DNA from 3 places in the Mucilaginibacter sp. OAE612 genome. Region 1 is predicted to be linked to each of the others. Evidence: riboswitches for the same ligand, from Rfam matches in the RefSeq annotation. Region 1 holds a riboswitch; each other region holds the start of a gene.

What was found. Region 1 has a riboswitch for S-adenosylmethionine ahead of metH (methionine synthase). Riboswitches for the same ligand answer to the same signal wherever they lie in the genome.
Region 2: it holds a riboswitch for S-adenosylmethionine, as region 1 does, so the genes downstream of both, ABID99_RS19330 (TlpA disulfide reductase family protein) here and metH (methionine synthase) in region 1, are expected to answer to the same signal.
Region 3: it holds a riboswitch for S-adenosylmethionine, as region 1 does, so the genes downstream of both, ABID99_RS10355 (O-acetylhomoserine aminocarboxypropyltransferase/cysteine synthase family protein) here and metH (methionine synthase) in region 1, are expected to answer to the same signal.

Annotation. Positions count from the first base shown of each region.
Region 1 is NZ_JBGMUW010000001.1:6,493,238-6,499,164, forward strand. It holds gene metH (methionine synthase) at 1-2,877, opposite strand, end outside; SAM riboswitch class I at 3,082-3,191, opposite strand; gene ABID99_RS27290 (Bax inhibitor-1/YccA family protein) at 3,325-4,056, opposite strand; gene ABID99_RS27295 (hypothetical protein) at 4,226-4,792, opposite strand; gene murQ (N-acetylmuramic acid 6-phosphate etherase) at 4,895-5,704, opposite strand; gene ABID99_RS27305 (S41 family peptidase) at 5,813-5,927, shown strand, end outside.
Region 2 is NZ_JBGMUW010000001.1:4,666,257-4,672,183, forward strand. It holds gene ABID99_RS19325 (SusC/RagA family TonB-linked outer membrane protein) at 1-307, opposite strand, end outside; gene ABID99_RS19330 (TlpA disulfide reductase family protein) at 752-1,321, opposite strand; SAM riboswitch class I at 1,443-1,556, opposite strand; gene ABID99_RS19335 (isocitrate lyase/phosphoenolpyruvate mutase family protein) at 1,861-2,649, opposite strand; gene ABID99_RS19340 (nuclear transport factor 2 family protein) at 2,884-3,264, opposite strand; gene ABID99_RS19345 (DUF6597 domain-containing transcriptional factor) at 3,336-4,151, opposite strand; gene ABID99_RS19350 (family 43 glycosylhydrolase) at 4,338-5,927, opposite strand, start outside.
Region 3 is NZ_JBGMUW010000001.1:2,485,010-2,490,936, reverse strand. It holds gene ABID99_RS10360 (PLP-dependent aspartate aminotransferase family protein) at 1-651, shown strand, start outside; SAM riboswitch class I at 868-978, shown strand; gene ABID99_RS10355 (O-acetylhomoserine aminocarboxypropyltransferase/cysteine synthase family protein) at 1,224-2,543, shown strand; gene metX (homoserine O-acetyltransferase) at 2,634-3,689, shown strand; gene ABID99_RS10345 (homoserine dehydrogenase) at 3,689-4,924, shown strand; gene clpB (ATP-dependent chaperone ClpB) at 5,001-5,927, opposite strand, start outside.

The DNA.
Region 1 (5,927 bases):
AAATGGCGTCCAGTCGATATAAGGCAGCAACTCTTCCAGCGGGAAATTCTCAAATACTTTGGTGCCTGTAAATGCGGGTTTCGGCGCCACATCGCCATCCAGGCTAATCTGGAATTTACCAGCACGGGCTTCTTCGATAGTTACAAAACGCTTGTCCGATTTTTTGTTGGCATGTGCCTCACGGGCTTTGGCATATTCATCCTTAATGCCCTGGATATAGGCATCCCGGTTGTCCTTGCTCATTAGATTGCTGCAAACGGTAACGCTGCGCGAAGCGTCCAAAACGTGAATGGCAGCCCCGGAGTATTGCGGCGCCACTTTTACGGCTGCGTGAATGCGCGACGTTGTAGCACCACCAATGATTAGCGGGATGGTAAATCCTTCGCGCTCCATTTCTTTGGCAAAATGCACCATTTCATCAAGCGATGGGGTGATCAATCCGCTTAAGCCAATGATATCAACGTTTTGCTTTTTAGCCTCTTCAATAATGCGTTGCGCGGGCACCATCACCCCAAGGTCAATCACCTCAAAGTTGTTACAAGCCAGCACCACGCCAACTATATTTTTGCCGATATCATGTACATCGCCTTTTACGGTGGCCATTAACACCTTGCCGGCGTTGGCGCGCTGATCAGCATTTACGTTGTTCTTTTTTTCTTCCTCAATAAAAGGCAGCAGGTAAGCCACCGCCTTTTTCATTACACGGGCTGATTTTACCACTTGTGGTAAAAACATCTTGCCGGCACCGAACAAGTCGCCTACGATGTTCATACCATCCATCAACGGACCTTCAATAACCTCAAGTGGTTTGCTGTAGGCCTGGCGGGCTTCCTCCACATCGTCGTCAAGGTATTCAACAATGCCTTTTACCAGCGAGTGGGAGAGGCGCTCCTGAACGGTGCCTTTGCGCCATTCTTCGTCGCGTACAACTTCTTTTCCTTTGCTTTTGATGGTGTCGGCAAATTCCACCAGGCGCTCGGTAGCATCCGGGCGGCGGTTAAGGAGTACATCTTCTACAAGTTCCAAAAGGTTTTTCGGAATCTCCTCGTAAACCTCCAGCATGCCGGCGTTTACAATCCCCATATCCATACCGGCTTTAATGGCATGGTACAGGAATGCCGAGTGCATGGCCTCGCGCACGGTATTATTACCCCTGAACGAGAACGAAATGTTACTTACACCGCCGCTCACTTTAGCGTGCGGCAGGTTTTGCTTGATCCAGCGGGTGGCCTCAATAAAATCTACCGCGTAGTTATTATGTTCTTCCAGGCCGGTAGCAACTGTTAGGATGTTCGGATCGAAAATGATATCCTGCGGCGGAAAACCTACTTCGTTCACCAGGATCTCATATGATCGTTTGCAGATCTCGATACGACGTTCCAATGAATCAGCCTGACCGGTTTCGTCAAAGGCCATTACTACGGTGGCAGCACCATAGCTTAAGATTTTCCGGGCCTGTTCCTTAAATTTTTCTTCGCCCTCTTTAAGGGAGATAGAGTTCACGATACCTTTTCCCTGTACGCATTTTAAACCAGCCTCAATCACCGTCCATTTGGATGAGTCGATCATAATAGGCAGTTTGGCTATATCCGGTTCAGAAGCAACCAGGTTCAGGAATTTTACCATCACAGCCTCCGAATCAATCATGCCCTCATCCATGTTAATATCGATAACCTGTGCGCCGCCTTCAACTTGCTGCAGGGCAACAGATAAAGCAGCCTCATAATCTTCGGCAAGGATCAATTTGGAAAACTTTGGTGAACCGGTGATATTGGTACGCTCACCCACATTAACAAAAATGCTTTCGGGTTTAATGGTGACCGCTTCCAGGCCGCTCAGGCGCATATCCGGCTCAATTTGAGGGATAGGGCGGGGCGGATATTTGGCAGCCTTATCGGCAATGCACTTAATATGCTCGGGTGTGGTACCGCAGCAGCCACCAACAATATTAACCAGGCCGGCTTTGATAAAATCATCAACCTGGTGAGCGGTTTCATGCGGAGTTTCGTCGTACTGGCCAAACTCGTTGGGTAAGCCGGCGTTTGGATAGGCCGAAATAAATACGCCTGCTTTTTCAGAAAGTTCGGCAAGGTGTGGGCGCATTTCCCGGGCACCCAAAGCGCAGTTTAGGCCTACCGATAGCAGGTTGGCATGGCTTATCGAGTTCCAGAAAGCTTCGACAGTTTGCCCGGAAAGGGTACGGCCTGAAGCATCGGTAATAGTACCTGAGATCATGATACCGCCCGAATCCCTGAAAGCAGGAAAATCCTTACCTGCAGCTTTACATTCCAGCTCATAACGTTTTATGGCGAAGAGGGCTGCTTTTGCATTCAGTGTATCAAAGATAGTTTCAACCAACAACAGGTGCGATCCTCCGTCAACCAAACCGCGTACCTGGTCATAATAGGCCTCGGCCAGGTCATCAAAGGTAACGGCGCGATATCCGGGGTCGTTAACGTCTGGCGATAAGGAAGCAGTACGGTTGGTTGGGCCGATGGCACCGGCAACAAAACGCGGCTTTGCAGGGTTGCGCCGGGTATATTCGTCGGCTACCTCGCGGGCAATGCGTGCACCTTCGTAGCTTAGTTCATAGGCCAGTTCTTCCAGGTGATAATCGGCAAGGGAAATTACCTGTGTGCTGAAAGTGTTAGTTTCAATGATATCCGCACCGGCATCAAGATATTCGGCATGGATGGCTTTGATAATATCAGGGCGCGTGATATTGAGCAGGTCGTTATTGCCCTGCAGGTCGCTATGATGATCGCGAAAACGCTCGCCACGAAAATCCTTCTCGGTAAGCTGGTACCTTTGAATCATGGTACCCATTGCTCCGTCAATCACCAGGATGCGTTTCTGTAATTCTTTTCTAATGTCCATTTTTTGAGATGTGAGATATGAGATTTGAGACGTGAGATTTTAGCGGAGAGAACCTTGCTAAAACATCATGTCTTTCACCTCATATATCTGATAAAAAGACATTAAACAGGCGATTGAAAGAGCCGAAGCTATCTCAAATCTCACGTCTAATATCTCAAATCTAAATACAGCTTATCTCGAAAAGTCGGGTGTTGTTATGACTTTCGCTTATCTGTCCGGGCGCGTAATTGCTGCCTGGTAGAATGTAGCACCTTGTGAAGCACAGGTTGCTAAGACATCGCAGGGTCTAATCCCTCCGTCTTTCTCCATAAGCAGTGCAAAGTTGCGCAATAAAGTTATCATTTGCAAGTGTATAACATACGCTAAATATCATGCCTAAGCCACATTGTTAAACAAAAAAAGCCGCCTTTTGCGGAGGCAGCTTTATGATTGAATTTCTTAATGAGATTATCTTCTTCTGCCGAATAAACGGAGGAGCATAAAAAACAGGTTGATCAGTGTGATGTACAATGTTAGCGCACCCATCAGGGCCAGCTTTTTCGAGCTTGCATCACCGTATTCAATACCTGCTCCAATGCGTTTTAACATTTGCATATAGTAGGCAGTTAAACCAGTAAATACAGCTATGCCTATGTAGCTGATGATGTAACTCATTTGTTCGCTGTGCATAAAGAAGTTAGCTAATGAAGCTACAAAGATCCCAATGAACAGGATGTACATGATTGAACCAAACTTTGTTAAATCCATCTGGGTAGTATAACCGGCAATGCCCATAATACCGAAAGTTACTGATGCGGTAATGAAAACACCCAATATTGATGCAGATGTGTAGATCAGAAATATCAAACTTAAGCTGATGCCAATAAGCGTTGCATAGGCTACGAAAAGCAGCACCAATACCGGATAAGAGATTCGGTTATAGCCAAATTGCATTACCAATGAAAACGCCAGTGGCGAAAACAGCGCAAAATAGCCAAAACCTGTAAGACCGCCTGTTGGTGCAACGATCAGACTGATCAGGCCCATATTCAAAAATAGATAAACTGTTATCGCTGATACGCCAAGTGCAACGAACATCCAGCTGAAAACGCCGGCCATAAACCTGCGTGAAGCAACTTCTGATTGATCCCTAACTTCGATTACATTATCGAAGTTGTATTTAGATTCTTTAAATTCCATTTTGTGTTAAAAATTATAGTACGAATATATAAATAAAAGGTGAATACAGCATGAAGAAGCAAGACTGCAAGAATCAAGAGTCAAGAAACAGGAAAGTTTTCCGAAATGTCTTGTCTCTTGATTCTTGCAGTCTTGATTTCTGTTCTTCCTGCTTCTTGACTCTGTACCCCTAATTCAATCTCCTCATCAACTGCTCTTCAACCTTTTTGAAAACCTGTATGGGTTTCAGGGTACGCCAGCCAAGGCTATCGAGTTCGCCGCCAAAATTGATGTAATAGTCGATATTGCTGTGTTTAAATTCGTCTATCACGTGTTCGCGGAAGTTGATGCCTGCTATCCAGCCGTCTTCCACGTCCTGGAACCACTCTTCGTAATAGCAATCATCGCTTGAATGAAAGTTGAGTACGTTTTCGCCGATCAGGATAAAATGGCTGATGCCATTATCTATCATCAGGTCGAGCAGCTCACGCTTCAGCAGCATAATGTCGTTGTTTATGGCGTCATTCCATTCACCTATCAGCTCAATAATAGTGTAGCCTTTATCATAATCGGCAAAAAGCACTTTTAAATAAAGGGTATTGGAGCCGAATGAGTCCCATTGCGGGTGCAGCAGGTAATTGTATACCTGCTTGTCAAATTCAAACTCGCTGTATTCTGTCGCGTAGAAAGGCGAAAACTCATCTTCTGATGCCACGTAATCGTCTCTCCAGCGGTAATATGGTTCAATATCGTGCATGTTTTTGATTTCAAATTGTCTGAACCCGAATTTTTTGAATTTGAGAATTTATCGAATACAAGCATCTTCAAATTTCCAAATCAACACATCTTCAAATTCAGTTTATTTTTTTAAATAATGATCAACAGCGCTTCGTACGCTGCCGTATTGTTTCAGTAACCCGGCTGCTTCTTCTTCGTTCAGCCCGGTTTCGTCCATTACCATGCGGGTGCCCCTGTTCACCAATTTGTGGTTGCTCAATTGCATATCAACCATCCTGTTCCCTTTTACGCGGCCAAGCTGGATCATTACGCTTGTGCTCAGCATATTTAAAACTAATTTTTGCGCCGTGCCTGCTTTCATGCGGGTTGACCCTGTTAAAAACTCAGGGCCTGTTACTACTTCAACCGGGTACTGTGCCACAGCCGCTACCGGACTGCCGCTGTTACAAACAATACAGCCGGTAACTAAATTATGCTCATTAGCTGTTTTTAAGCCGCCGATCACATACGGTGTAGTGCCCGAAGCGGCTATGCCAATAACCACGTCTTTATCATTAATGTCGAAAGCTTCCAGATCTTTCCAGGCCTGTACAGCATCGTCTTCAGCAAATTCTACCGCTTTGCGGATCGCGCCATCGCCGCCTGCTATCAAGCCCACCACCATATCAAACGGAACGCCGAATGTTGGCGGGCATTCCGAAGCATCAACCACGCCTAAACGGCCACTGGTACCGGCGCCTATGTAAAATAAACGTCCGCCGTTTTTCATCCTTTCTGCGGTGATAGTTGCCAGGGCTTCTATCTGTGGCAATGCCTTTTCCACAGCCAGCGGAACCGTTTTATCCTCGTTATTAATGTTTTCTAAAATTTCCCTTACGGTCTGTTTTTCGAGGTTTTTATAGTGCGATTCCCTTTCGGTGGTGGTTTCCATAGCCTATTTTCAAATAATTTATAACAAAATTCGGTAAAAATCATCAAATGCAAGGGTGCGGGTAAAAATTATTGACCCTGCAATTATTAACTTTGTGTGTAATAAGTTATGAAGAGGACCGCGGGTGTAATTTTCCGGACAATAATCCTGCTGCTGGTAGGGGTGATGATAGGCCAGGTGCTTAACAAGGATTTTGCCGCGCATAACCTTGGCTTCTCCTTTG
Region 2 (5,927 bases), 1.8 Mb from region 1:
CTTTGGCTTCAGAGATATCTTTCGATTTAAGCCCTTGCACCGCATAACCCAGCGATTTTTTATCCTTTGAGATATTGAGGGCCGTTATCACTACCTCATTCAGAGAATTTGGTGCTTCAACCAAAACCACGTTTAAGGTAGTTATTCCTTGCGTAATCGGGATCTCCTGGGTTGTAAAGCCAATGTAGCTAACCCTAAGCACATCATTAACATTGGCGTTGATGATAAACTTACCATCAACATTGGTTTGTGCGCCCGTGGTTTTACCTTTAACAGATACGCTGACACCCGCGCAACGGCAACCCATCGGATTTGGCGGTTACCTCCCCGCTTATTTTAACGGATTGCCCCGCAACCGTCTGGACGAGAATAAAAGGCAATATAATTGCCAGTAATAGCTTGTAAATTTTTAACATGATAATTAATAATTGAGATTAATTTTTGATGCCTTTACCGGTACAAAAGACATGGCTATCGCCTTAGCGGGCATAATTTGCCCGGCTCATAAGCCTATCGTAACTGTAAAGAATTGATTAGGGGATGGTAATTATTAAGCTAAGACAAACTGCAGCAAGCCCGCATTTAAACACCATGCATGCTGTAAATGATTAACAGCAACAATGCATGCTTTGCATATTGAGACAGAAGGATTTGCAGATTGACTGGCTTTCCGAAACTAAAGTTTTCTTGTGTAAAAAAGTAGATTCTGTTTTCATAAAACGGGTATTAAATAAGTACTGATAGATTCTTTTTAATTGATGGACGCTGTTTTGTTGTTTACCAAAGCGTCCACAGCTTTTAACATGGACGCAAATTCCTGTTTATCGTACAAGCGGGTGAGGTAAACAATTTTCCCATCCCGATCGATAACCACATTGCGGGTAACACCGCTCTTTTTGCTGGCAAACCGGCCAAAAATCTCAGCACCAGGATCGAGTGCCAACGGATAGCTTATATTCATGACCTGGTGAAAACTTTTTACTTTGTTGAGCGGTTCATCGCGGTCAACGCCTATTAACACAAGGCCTTTATCTTTATAAGCCTGCCAGATCTCTTTTTCCAAATGCGGCATTTCTTCTCTGTATACGCTGCACCAGCTTGCGGTAAACTGCAGTATAACCACCTTACCATGCAACTTCGTTAAAGAAGTTTTTATACCATTGGTCAATACGAGCTCAAAATCGGCAGGAGCAAGATCACCGGTTTTTATGATATAACCGCGGTCGTCAGCTGTCGGATCAATTGCCTTGGTGATCTGCGCAACAGCCGGCAATGTTGTTATGAAAAGCAAACAGGTAAAAAGTAATTGTTTAATGTTCATTGCTATACAGGTTAAACCGTAATATCATCCCGGTGATATTTTCAATATTTTAATTAGCAAGAAAAATGAAGAGGGAAAAGAAGTATACAACACCTTGCACTATACAAGGCCATAGCGTATTACATTATCTTTTCTACCCTATTTTGGGCAGACAGGAATTAGCACCTTTATAACAGTGGGCTTACAGGTTGCTAAGACATCACAGGGCCTTTCCCTCAGTCTTTCTTGATAATTAAAATATTCAAAGAACCGATTTGACGATGCAAATATATATAAATTCTACTAAAACCATAGATTTTATATAATTATTGCAATAAAATGAATTAACACTTTAAAATTCTGCAGGCTTATTTACAGAATTTGTTTACTGATTGGATTAGCTGAAACTTTTTGAAGATAAATTCCATAACAACAAAAAGTCCCTAACGTTCGCTGCCGGGACTTTAACCTAAACTTATTTTGCAGATTATTAAACTACCTTATAATAAGGTAAAACAAGGCAATTAGGTTTTTAATTATTTAGCACTTTTATTCGCCTGTTAACTGGCAGTCCCATTAAAAAGGGCTGCAAAGCTATTTTCGGCTGTTATTTTTTCGATCAAATTTTCCAGTGACCGGTAGATGTTCATATTCAAAAATGGGCCTGCGCTAATCCTTTTAATGCCTGCATTTTGCAACGCTTTAAAATCCGGAAGGCCAGGCATACACATTACGCTAACCGGGAGGCGCGATAAGGCCGTTATTTTTTCAATATCTGCTATTTGGGTAATGCACGGAAAAAACAAACCATGCACACCTGCACCCTGGTAAAGTTTAGCACGGGTCAAAGCGTCTTCCAGTGCGTTAGGTAAACCAAGCAGAAAGGAATCGGTCCTTACATTTATAAATACCTCTACCCCTGTGGCGGTTAACAATGCAGTTATCTGTTTAAGTTTTGTGGCAAAGCCTTCGGCACCAACAATACTTCGCTGGCCATTCACCACTATCGAATCCTCTATATTGATACCCACAACACCAATATTATATAGTTTTGTGATGTTACTGCAGATAGCCTCCGGTGTTTCACCATAACCACCTTCAAGGTCGACTGTTAGCATGGCTGATGTTGTTGCAGCTATGCGTTTAACAACAAAAAGGTAATCCTCAAAACTCATCTCTTCGCCATCTGCAAAGCCTAATGAGCTGGCAACAGCCGCGCTTGATGTGCCGATTGCTTTAAAATTTAATTTATCATAAACCTGGGCGCTTTGTGCATTCCATACATTGCCAATTTGCAAAGGTTCGGTTTGATGATGCAGGGCTAAAAATTCATTGAATCTATTTTTCATGTTCTTGTTTTTATTTTATGCTCAAAATTAGGCTGGGCGCTTTTCTAAAAATTGTATAAAACGGAAGAGATTAGTGAAAGGTGAAAGGTGAAAGGTGAAAGGTGAAAGGTGAAAGGTGAAAGGTGAAAGGTGAAAGGTGAAAGGTGAAAGGTGAAAGGTGAAAGGTGAAAGGTGAAAGGTGAAACAAAAAATGGCCGGATAAATCCGGTCATTTTTTGTTTCAGATAGAGAAAATCAGGCTACGAGATTAGCCTCAGCTCCGAATGCATGATCGATGACAATTTTCCAGCTGCCGTCGGGTTGTTGTTTCATTAACTCTATCCCTTTTGCGGCAATCTGTGTTTTGCCATTGTCGGTGACGCTCCACTCCGACCGGCCTACCGCTACATCGCCCGATTGCAGACAGTAAACGGTTTTGATTTCCATTACTCCCGGAACCGCACAGATGCTTTTAACGGCCTCTTCAAATTGAGCCTTGCCTGATACTTCTTTTCCCGGCTCGGGAAAAATAATACCGTTGGCATCATACACATTCATAACTACATTTACATCTTTGGTGTTAAAAGCGGCTGCAAGTACCGCGTGCACCTCCTGTGGTGTTTTTGCTGATTTCATTTTGTTGTTTTTTTTATATCAGCAAAACTATGTGGCTCGAATAGCCCAAAATTGTATAAAACGGAAGAGTATTAACTGCCCGCTAACGCCTGGTTTATAGGCGACGCCTGAGCAGCAAATGAGTTAGGTGTAAAACCTGTAAAAAGCTTAAATTCCTTTATAAAATGTGCCTGGTCAAAATAACCGGCGCTGTAGGCTACATTCGTTAGCTTTTCTTCATTAGCGCTAACCAGGTTAAGGCTATGCTGAAAGCGGTTTATTTTGTAAAATAATTTTGGCGGTAAACCTGTATACTGCGAAAAAAGGGTATTAAGGTGCCGTGAGGAAATGTTATAACGGCTGGAAATAGACAGGATATTATCGTCGCTGTAATTCTTTTTAAGACTACTGACAATATCCCCGATAAATTTGATCTTCGAATGTTTTTTTTCGGTTGCCGATAAACGGCTCCGCAAATAATCTTCAATCATGGCCACCTTCGCATTCAGATCGGCGGTCTCCAATAATTTTAAATAAAGCGTTCTTAATTTAGGTCCGAATACGTGCGTGGCATCAACGATTTCGTTGTTAAATTCTGATACATTTTCATCAAAAAAGTAAGCAGCCGAATGCGGGTAAAAACGGAAGCCGAGCATAATATTGCGCCCTACAGATTGAATGGGCAAAGGTTTAGTGATCTGGCCCCAAAGTTCAACTGGAGGAGTGGTAAAAAATGTATCACCTTTCTTTGATTTCCAAATTCCGGCACCGAGGTTAAAGATTACCTCCATGGTACCGCTCGGGAACACAATATCATCGTAGCTTCTGTCCGAATCAGATTCATACAGATAGAAGCACTTGATGTAAGGCTGCAGCCTTGGCTCCGGAAGCATCTCTTTGAAAACCATGATTACAAATATAGGATACAACGAAGTCGTCAAATTGTAAAAAACGGAACATATTTTTAGTAGCTTAAAGCGGAAGGCACAAAGCTTAAAGCTAATACGTGTTTAATTTTATATAAAACAAAAGCTGCCATGTGAACCTTCAATACGTTCACATAGCAGCTATACCATTATTTATATAAACCGAGGTTACTTTTTAACCTGTACAGGTTTTATACCTTCATGTGTAGGGGGTACCTGTTTGATCAATCCATTGCCATCAAATTCCATTTTATCAATACATACCTCACGGTTGTATCCTGCGGCATCGCCCATGGTAATGCCTTTGGGGTAGTTGAACCGGTGATAAACAATATACCATTCATCGGTACCCGGGATCTGGATCACTGAGTTATGGCCGGTACCGTAAATACCTTTTGCTGCATCTTTGGCGATAACTGTATTTTGCTCCGGAACCTCTATTGGCCCAAGTGGAGATTTAGAAGTACCATAATGCACACTATAATTAGGGCTCCGGGTATCATTTTCAGACCACATGAAGTAATAAGTTCCATTGCGGTAAAACACGTATGTACCTTCGTTATAATGCGAGTAAGGAGTAAGGATTTTGGTAGTACCCGGTTTTAATGAAATCATATCATCGTTTAACTCGGCCACTGCCATATAGCCATTGCCCCAGTACAAATAGTTTTTACCTGTTTGCGGATCGGCAAAAACATCGGCGTCAATCTGCTGTCCGCCTTTAACACCTTCAGGCAATTGTGCCACTAAAGGTTTACCCGAATCTGTAAATGGCCCAGCCGGGTCATTTGCCGTTGCCACCCCTATTTTTTGAGCGGCGGCAAAATAGTAGAAATATTTATACTCGTTGCCAATCTTTTTTTCGATGATACAAGGAGCCCAGGCATTCTTTTTTGCCCAGCTCACATCCTGCGGCAAATCAAGAATTTTACCCTCATCTTTCCAGTTCACCATATCATCTGAAGAAAAAGCCTTAAAATACTTGCCCGACCAACCATCAAAGCCGTCGCTGGTAGGATAAATATAGAATTTGCCTGTTTTTTCGGCGTACAGGATCTCCGGATCGGCATAGTATCCTGCAATAGCCGGGTTATGGGTTTCCTGGGCAGTAACCTCAAAAACCTGCGCTTTTTTACCTGCTATAGTTACAGAATATTTAACCGGGCCTTTGGTAAAATCCTGTGGTTTTGCCGGGCTGATAGTAACACCTGGAAACAAGGTAAAATGAGGATCAAATGATTTTAAATCAGTACCCGGCATTACAGGCAGGTGAGCTTTATGGTTCGCCGTATCTAAAACAATATTGATGGTTTTAATTTGCTTGTTTATCGGTGAAAGTATGACATCTTCCGGCGTTTCCCATTTAGCAGTCAGTGCAGCGGCTTCCTTTGAAGTTATTGGCATCACCGTACCGTGGCGCGGATGGAAATTCATGGACACCTCGTCGTCAATCAGTTTAAAGTTTTCAAGATCGGTTGTCTTGGTAAATTGGTATTTACCTTGTGTATATAGGTCATACATCAAAATATAACCGCTGCCATCGTTTAATTTAAAAGTACCCGCCCCTTCTACCGGGTCTTTGGTTTGCTGTACGTATTTATCACGCAATACATAGCCAGAAGTTAGCTTATTCGATACGGCTATTTTTATACCTGCACCTGATCCCTCTGTTTTGAAAAACAGGTAGTATTTATTGTTTTTATAAACAATATCCCCGTCTATACAGGCACCGCCATCCGGCTTAAAGAAAAGCTGTTT
Region 3 (5,927 bases), 4.0 Mb from region 1:
GTGGTTGCTATTGCCAAAGCAAAGGGCATTAAAGTTTTGTGCGATAATACATTTGCCACCCCTATGTGCCAGCGACCACTTGAGCTGGGCGCGGATATGGTTATGCACTCAGCCACCAAATATTTTGGCGGACATAGCGACCTGATGGGCGGCGTGTTGATCACGGCCGAAAAGAATGATTGGTGGACAAAAATCCGCCAGGTGCAGGAAATGGGTGGCGCAATCCCCTCGCCTATGGATTGTTATTACCTGGTACGCAGTATTAAAACTTTACCATACCGTGTAAAAGGCCACGTACAAAACGCACAGTTATTAGCCGAATACCTTGAACAGCATCCCAATGTTGAACAGGTAATGTACCCCGGTTTGCCCTCGCACCCGCAGCATGAGATAGCTAAAGATCAGATGCTGGCTTTTGGTGGCATGTTATCTTTTACTATTAAGGGCGATGAGAACGACACGCATAACATCATCAATAAGCTGAAACTATTTATCAAAGCTACCAGCCTTGGTGGTGTTGAAAGCCTAATAGAACACCGCGCTACTGTTGAAGGGCCGGATACCAAAACACCACGAAACCTGCTAAGGGTTTCGGTTGGGCTGGAACATATTGATGATTTGATTGCCGATATGAAGCAGGCTTTGGCTTAGGCCTTTTAAGGTAAAAGGATAAAGGTTAAAGGCGAAAGGTAGCTGCATTTGTCTAAGCTTAAAATTGTTCTCGAATGAACCTTTTGCCTTTGGCCTTTTACCTTAACCTTAAAAAGAAATAAAATTTGGTATATTACCTCACAATCCCTTATATTCGCAACATTATTTGGTAGTGATACCAACGTCGATCAATCCTCCGCACATAGTTCGGGTTTTGATTTATAAAGAAGCGGCGAGAGATCAGGCTCAATGACCCGCTGGCAACCCTTCAATGTTGAAGAAGGTGCCAATTCCTGTCCCGGCAAATAACACCGGGGAATATAAATTTATAACCATGAAAAGTTTAATTAAATTTACGCAACGCAACACTTTTTACACCTTAAACGGTAACGTACAACATATTGGCTCCCCTATTGGCTGTATTTGTATGTGTTGCTGCTGTTGATGCTTAGCACGCTCCTATTTTTCATTTTCTGAAAAGCGTGTTGTTAAACCGGTTGTTTTTAAACCGGCTTTCCAAATTCATCTAAACATTCAAAAATCTAAATTAAACACATTAAAAAATTACAACTATGTCTGCCTTAAAATTCGAAACCTTACAATTACATGCCGGTCAGGAAGTTGATCCAACAACAGGTTCACGCGCTGTGCCCATTTATCAAACTACTTCATACGTATTCAACAGTGCCGAACATGGTGCAAACCTGTTTGCGCTGAAAGAGTTTGGTAATATCTATACCCGCATCATGAACCCTACTACCGATGTGTTTGAAAAACGCATCGCGGCGTTAGAGGGCGGTGTGGCAGCGCTGGCGACAGCTTCTGGCCAGGCATCTCAATTCCTTGCCCTTAATAATATTTTACAGGTTGGCGATAACTTTGTTACCTCACCTTTCCTATATGGCGGTACTTATAACCAGTTTAAAGTAGCGTTTAAACGCCTGGGCATCGATGTGCGTTTTGCCAAAGATGATACTGCGGTCAATATCGAGGCGCTTATTGATGATAAAACAAAGGCCATTTTCCTGGAAACCATTGGTAACCCGGGCTTTACTATTGCCGATTTTGAAAAGGTGAGCGAAGTTGCCAAAAGGCATGACCTGCCGCTAATTGTTGATAATACTTTCGGTGCGGGTGGTTACCTCTTCCGTCCCATTGAACATGGCGCTAATGTGGTTGTTGAGTCAACCACCAAATGGATTGGCGGGCATGGTACCAGTATTGGCGGCGTCATTATTGATGCAGGCAATTACAATTGGGGTAACGGTAAGTTTCCGCAATTCACTGAACCATCTGAGGGGTACCACGGGTTGATATTTAACGATGTATTTGGCATTGGCGGTCCGTTTGGCAATATCCAGTTTATTATTCGTGCCCGTGTGGAAGGCTTGAGAGATTTCGGCCCGTCGCAGGCTCCATTTAATTCATGGCTGAACATTCAGGGACTGGAAACACTTTCGTTACGCGTGCAACGTCATGTTGATAATGCCCTGCAACTGGCTAAATGGCTGGAGCAGCATTCGCAGGTGGCAAGCGTAAATTACCCGGGACTGGAATCATCGCCATATCATGAGCTGGCTAAAAAATATTTAAAGAATGGTTTCGGTGGCGTATTGTCATTCGAGATTAAGGGGAGTAAAGAGCAGGCCAGCCGATTGATCAACAACCTGAAACTGGTTAGCCATTTGGCCAATGTTGGCGACGCAAAAACACTCATCATTCAGCCATCGGCAACTACGCATCAGCAATTGTCTGATGAAGAGCAATTGGCTGCCGGTGTTACGCCAGCTTCATTGCGCGTGGCTGTTGGTATTGAGCATATTGACGATATTAAAGCTGATTTTGAGCAGGCTTTTGCAAAAATTAAGCAAGGTGAGGGTGAGTTAGTTTAATAATGTATAGTTTTTTTAAGTGATATAGTAAACGTTATTGCAGGTTGCAGCCGGAAATACCGGTTGCACCTGAAATAACAAAACAACAGAATGAACGCAGAGATATTTAAATACACTGATACTTTTGAATTTGAATCGGGCCGTACAATTGAAGGTTTAGAAATAGGTTTTCACACTTATGGCCGGTTAAATAAGGAAAAAAATAACATTGTTTGGGTTTGCCATGCGCTTACTGCCAACAGCGATGTATTTGACTGGTGGAAAGGGCTTATTGGCGAGGGGTATTTTTTTAACCCGGAAGAGCATTTTATAGTTTGCGCCAATATTTTGGGTTCTCCTTACGGCACTACAAGTCCGTTGAGCATTAACCCGGTTACCGGCCAGCCATATTATCTTTCATATCCCCAGTTTACTACAAGGGATATGGTTAAAGCGCACCAGTTGCTTGCCCAGCATTTAAACATTAATAATATCAGTGTATTAATTGGAGGTTCATTAGGCGGCCAGCAGGCTATGGAATGGGCTATTATTGAACCGGAGCGCATCAAAAATCTTATTCTGATAGCAACTAATGCCAAGCATTCACCATGGGGCATTGCCTTTAACGAGTCGCAACGTTTGGCTATCACTACCGACCGCACCTTTTACAGCAATACGCCCGAAGGCGGTCAGAAAGGCTTAAAAGCTGCGCGCAGTATCGCGCTTTTAAGTTATCGTACTTATAAAACTTACGGCATTACCCAGCAGGAAGAAGCCGACGATGTGCAGGACAATTTCCGCTCTTCATCGTACCAAAATTACCAGGGGCAAAAGCTGGTGAACCGCTTTAACGCCTATAGTTATTGGTACCTGACCAAAGTGATGGACTCACACAATGTGGGCCGGGGCCGTCACGGTGTAGATAAAGCGTTGAGCCTCATCAAGGCAAAAACATTAGTTATCGGCATCTCGTCGGATGTTTTGTTCCCTGTTGAAGAACAGCAATACTTGTTCAGGCATATCCCTAAGGCCGCCTTTGCCAAACTGGATTCGTTTTATGGGCACGATGGATTTTTAATTGAAACAGAAGCATTAACAAAAATATTCACATCATTTTTTAAAACCGATGTGAAAGGAAAAATTATAGAACTGCAACGTACAGCGTAATGAGTAAAAAGTTAAATATCGGCCTCTTCGGATTTGGAGTTGTTGGCCAGGGGTTATATGATATCGTTAAAACAAAGCATTTAAATATCGAGATAGTAAAATTTGCTATTAAAGACCCTAATAAAAAGCGTTCCCTGCCGGCCCACCTGTTCACCACTGATAAGGAAGAACTGCTTAATAACCCCGAGATCAACACCATTGTTGAACTGATCAATGATACCGAAGCTGCTTTTGAAATTGTTTCAAGAGCATTAAAATCTGGCAAGAACGTGGTATCTGCCAGTAAGAAAATGATCGCCCTGCATTTGGACGAACTGATCGAGATCCAGCATCAATACGGTACATCATTATTATATGAAGGCGCGGTTTGCGGTAGTATCCCTATTATCCGCAATCTGGAAGAATATTATGATAATGAACTACTGCATTCTATCAGCGGTATTTTCAATGGCTCATCAAACTATATCCTTTCAAAAGGTTTTATTGAAGGGCTCGATTACGACAGTGCATTAAAACAAGCCCAGGACCTGGGTTTTGCAGAAACCGACCCAACAAGTGATGTTGGTGGTTTTGATGCAAAATACAAACTGGTTATTGCTGCTGCACACGCATATGGCGTAGTTGTACAGCCCGATGAAGTATTTAACCTCGGCATTCAGAACCTTGCAGCCGCAGATTTGCAATATGCCCGCGAAAAGAACCTCAAAATTAAACTGGTACCTGTAGCTAAAGAGCTTGACGACCGTAACGTTGCCCTGTTTGTACTGCCTAAATTTGTAAACGACAAAGAGTTTTTATACAACGTTGAGTACGAATATAATGGCGTAACCGTACAGGCCGCCTTTGCCGATCAGCAATTCTTTTTTGGCAAAGGTGCAGGTGGGCATCCTACCGGCTCGGCTGTACTTTCGGATATAGCGGCATTACGTTATAACTACCAATACGAATACAAAAAAGCTAAAGAGAAAACAGACCTTAATTTTACCAATAACATTGAATTAACCATTTACCTGCGTTATGACGATGAGGAACTGGTTGAAGCACTGAATTTTGAACACATCAATGAGCGTTACTATTCAGGTAATTATAAATTTGTGATAGGAAAAATCAATTTGCAAAATCTGATCGCTAATCAACATCGTATATCTGAGAGTAAGGCTTTCGTAGCCTTTGCCGATCAGCTTACGGGGGTCAGCTTAGCATCGGTAACTAAACAAACAGCTGAAGTTTTTTAATAGATTCTCCGGTTGTTAATAAAAAAAGGCTTCTCAAATTGGGAAGCCTTTTTACATTTAATTAATTTTCTACAGCTTATTTAGCCGGTTCCGTAGCTTCTTTGGCCGAGTTCAGGAACACGAACTGGTTATCAAACATATCTATTTTAATAACGCTGTCTTTATCAACTGTACCCGCCAGGATCTGTTTACTCAACTCGTTCAGTATCTTTTTCTGGATAACGCGTTTTAACGGACGTGCACCAAATTGAGGATCATAACCTAACTGGGCCAACCAATCTAAGGCTTCATCGGATGCTTCGATAGTTACACCCATTTCAGCAAGCGTTTGCTGTACCTGTTTAAACTGCAGCTTAACGATATCATGAATTTCATCGCGATTAAGCGGAGTAAACATGATGATCTCATCTATCCTGTTTAAAAACTCCGGACGGATAGTTGCCCTTAACAAATTGAACAGCTCGTTTTTGGTTTTTGCCACCAGTTCATTGCGGTTTTCGTCCTCCAGGTTTTGGAAGTTTTCCTGGATGATGTTTGAACCAATGTTGGAGGTCATGATGATGATAGTATTCTTAAAATTCACCACACGGCCTTTATTATCAGTTAAGCGGCCATCATCCAGCACCTGCAGCAGGATGTTAAATACATCGGGATGGGCTTTTTCAATTTCATCCAGTAAAACCACACTATAAGGCTTGCGACGAACGGCCTCCGTTAACTGTCCGCCTTCATCATACCCAACATAGCCCGGAGGCGCTCCTATCAGTCTTGAAACAGCATGGCGTTCCTGGTATTCACTCATATCTATCCTCACAAGTGCACCTTCGTCATTAAACAGGTATTCGGCCAGGGCTTTTGCCAGTTCGGTTTTACCCACACCGGTTGTACCTAAAAATATGAACGAACCTATTGGCCTGCGCTTATCCTGCAAACCTGCACGGCTGCGGCGGATAGCATCACTTATTGCCTCAATAGCTTCTTCCTGCCCGGCTACACGTTTGTG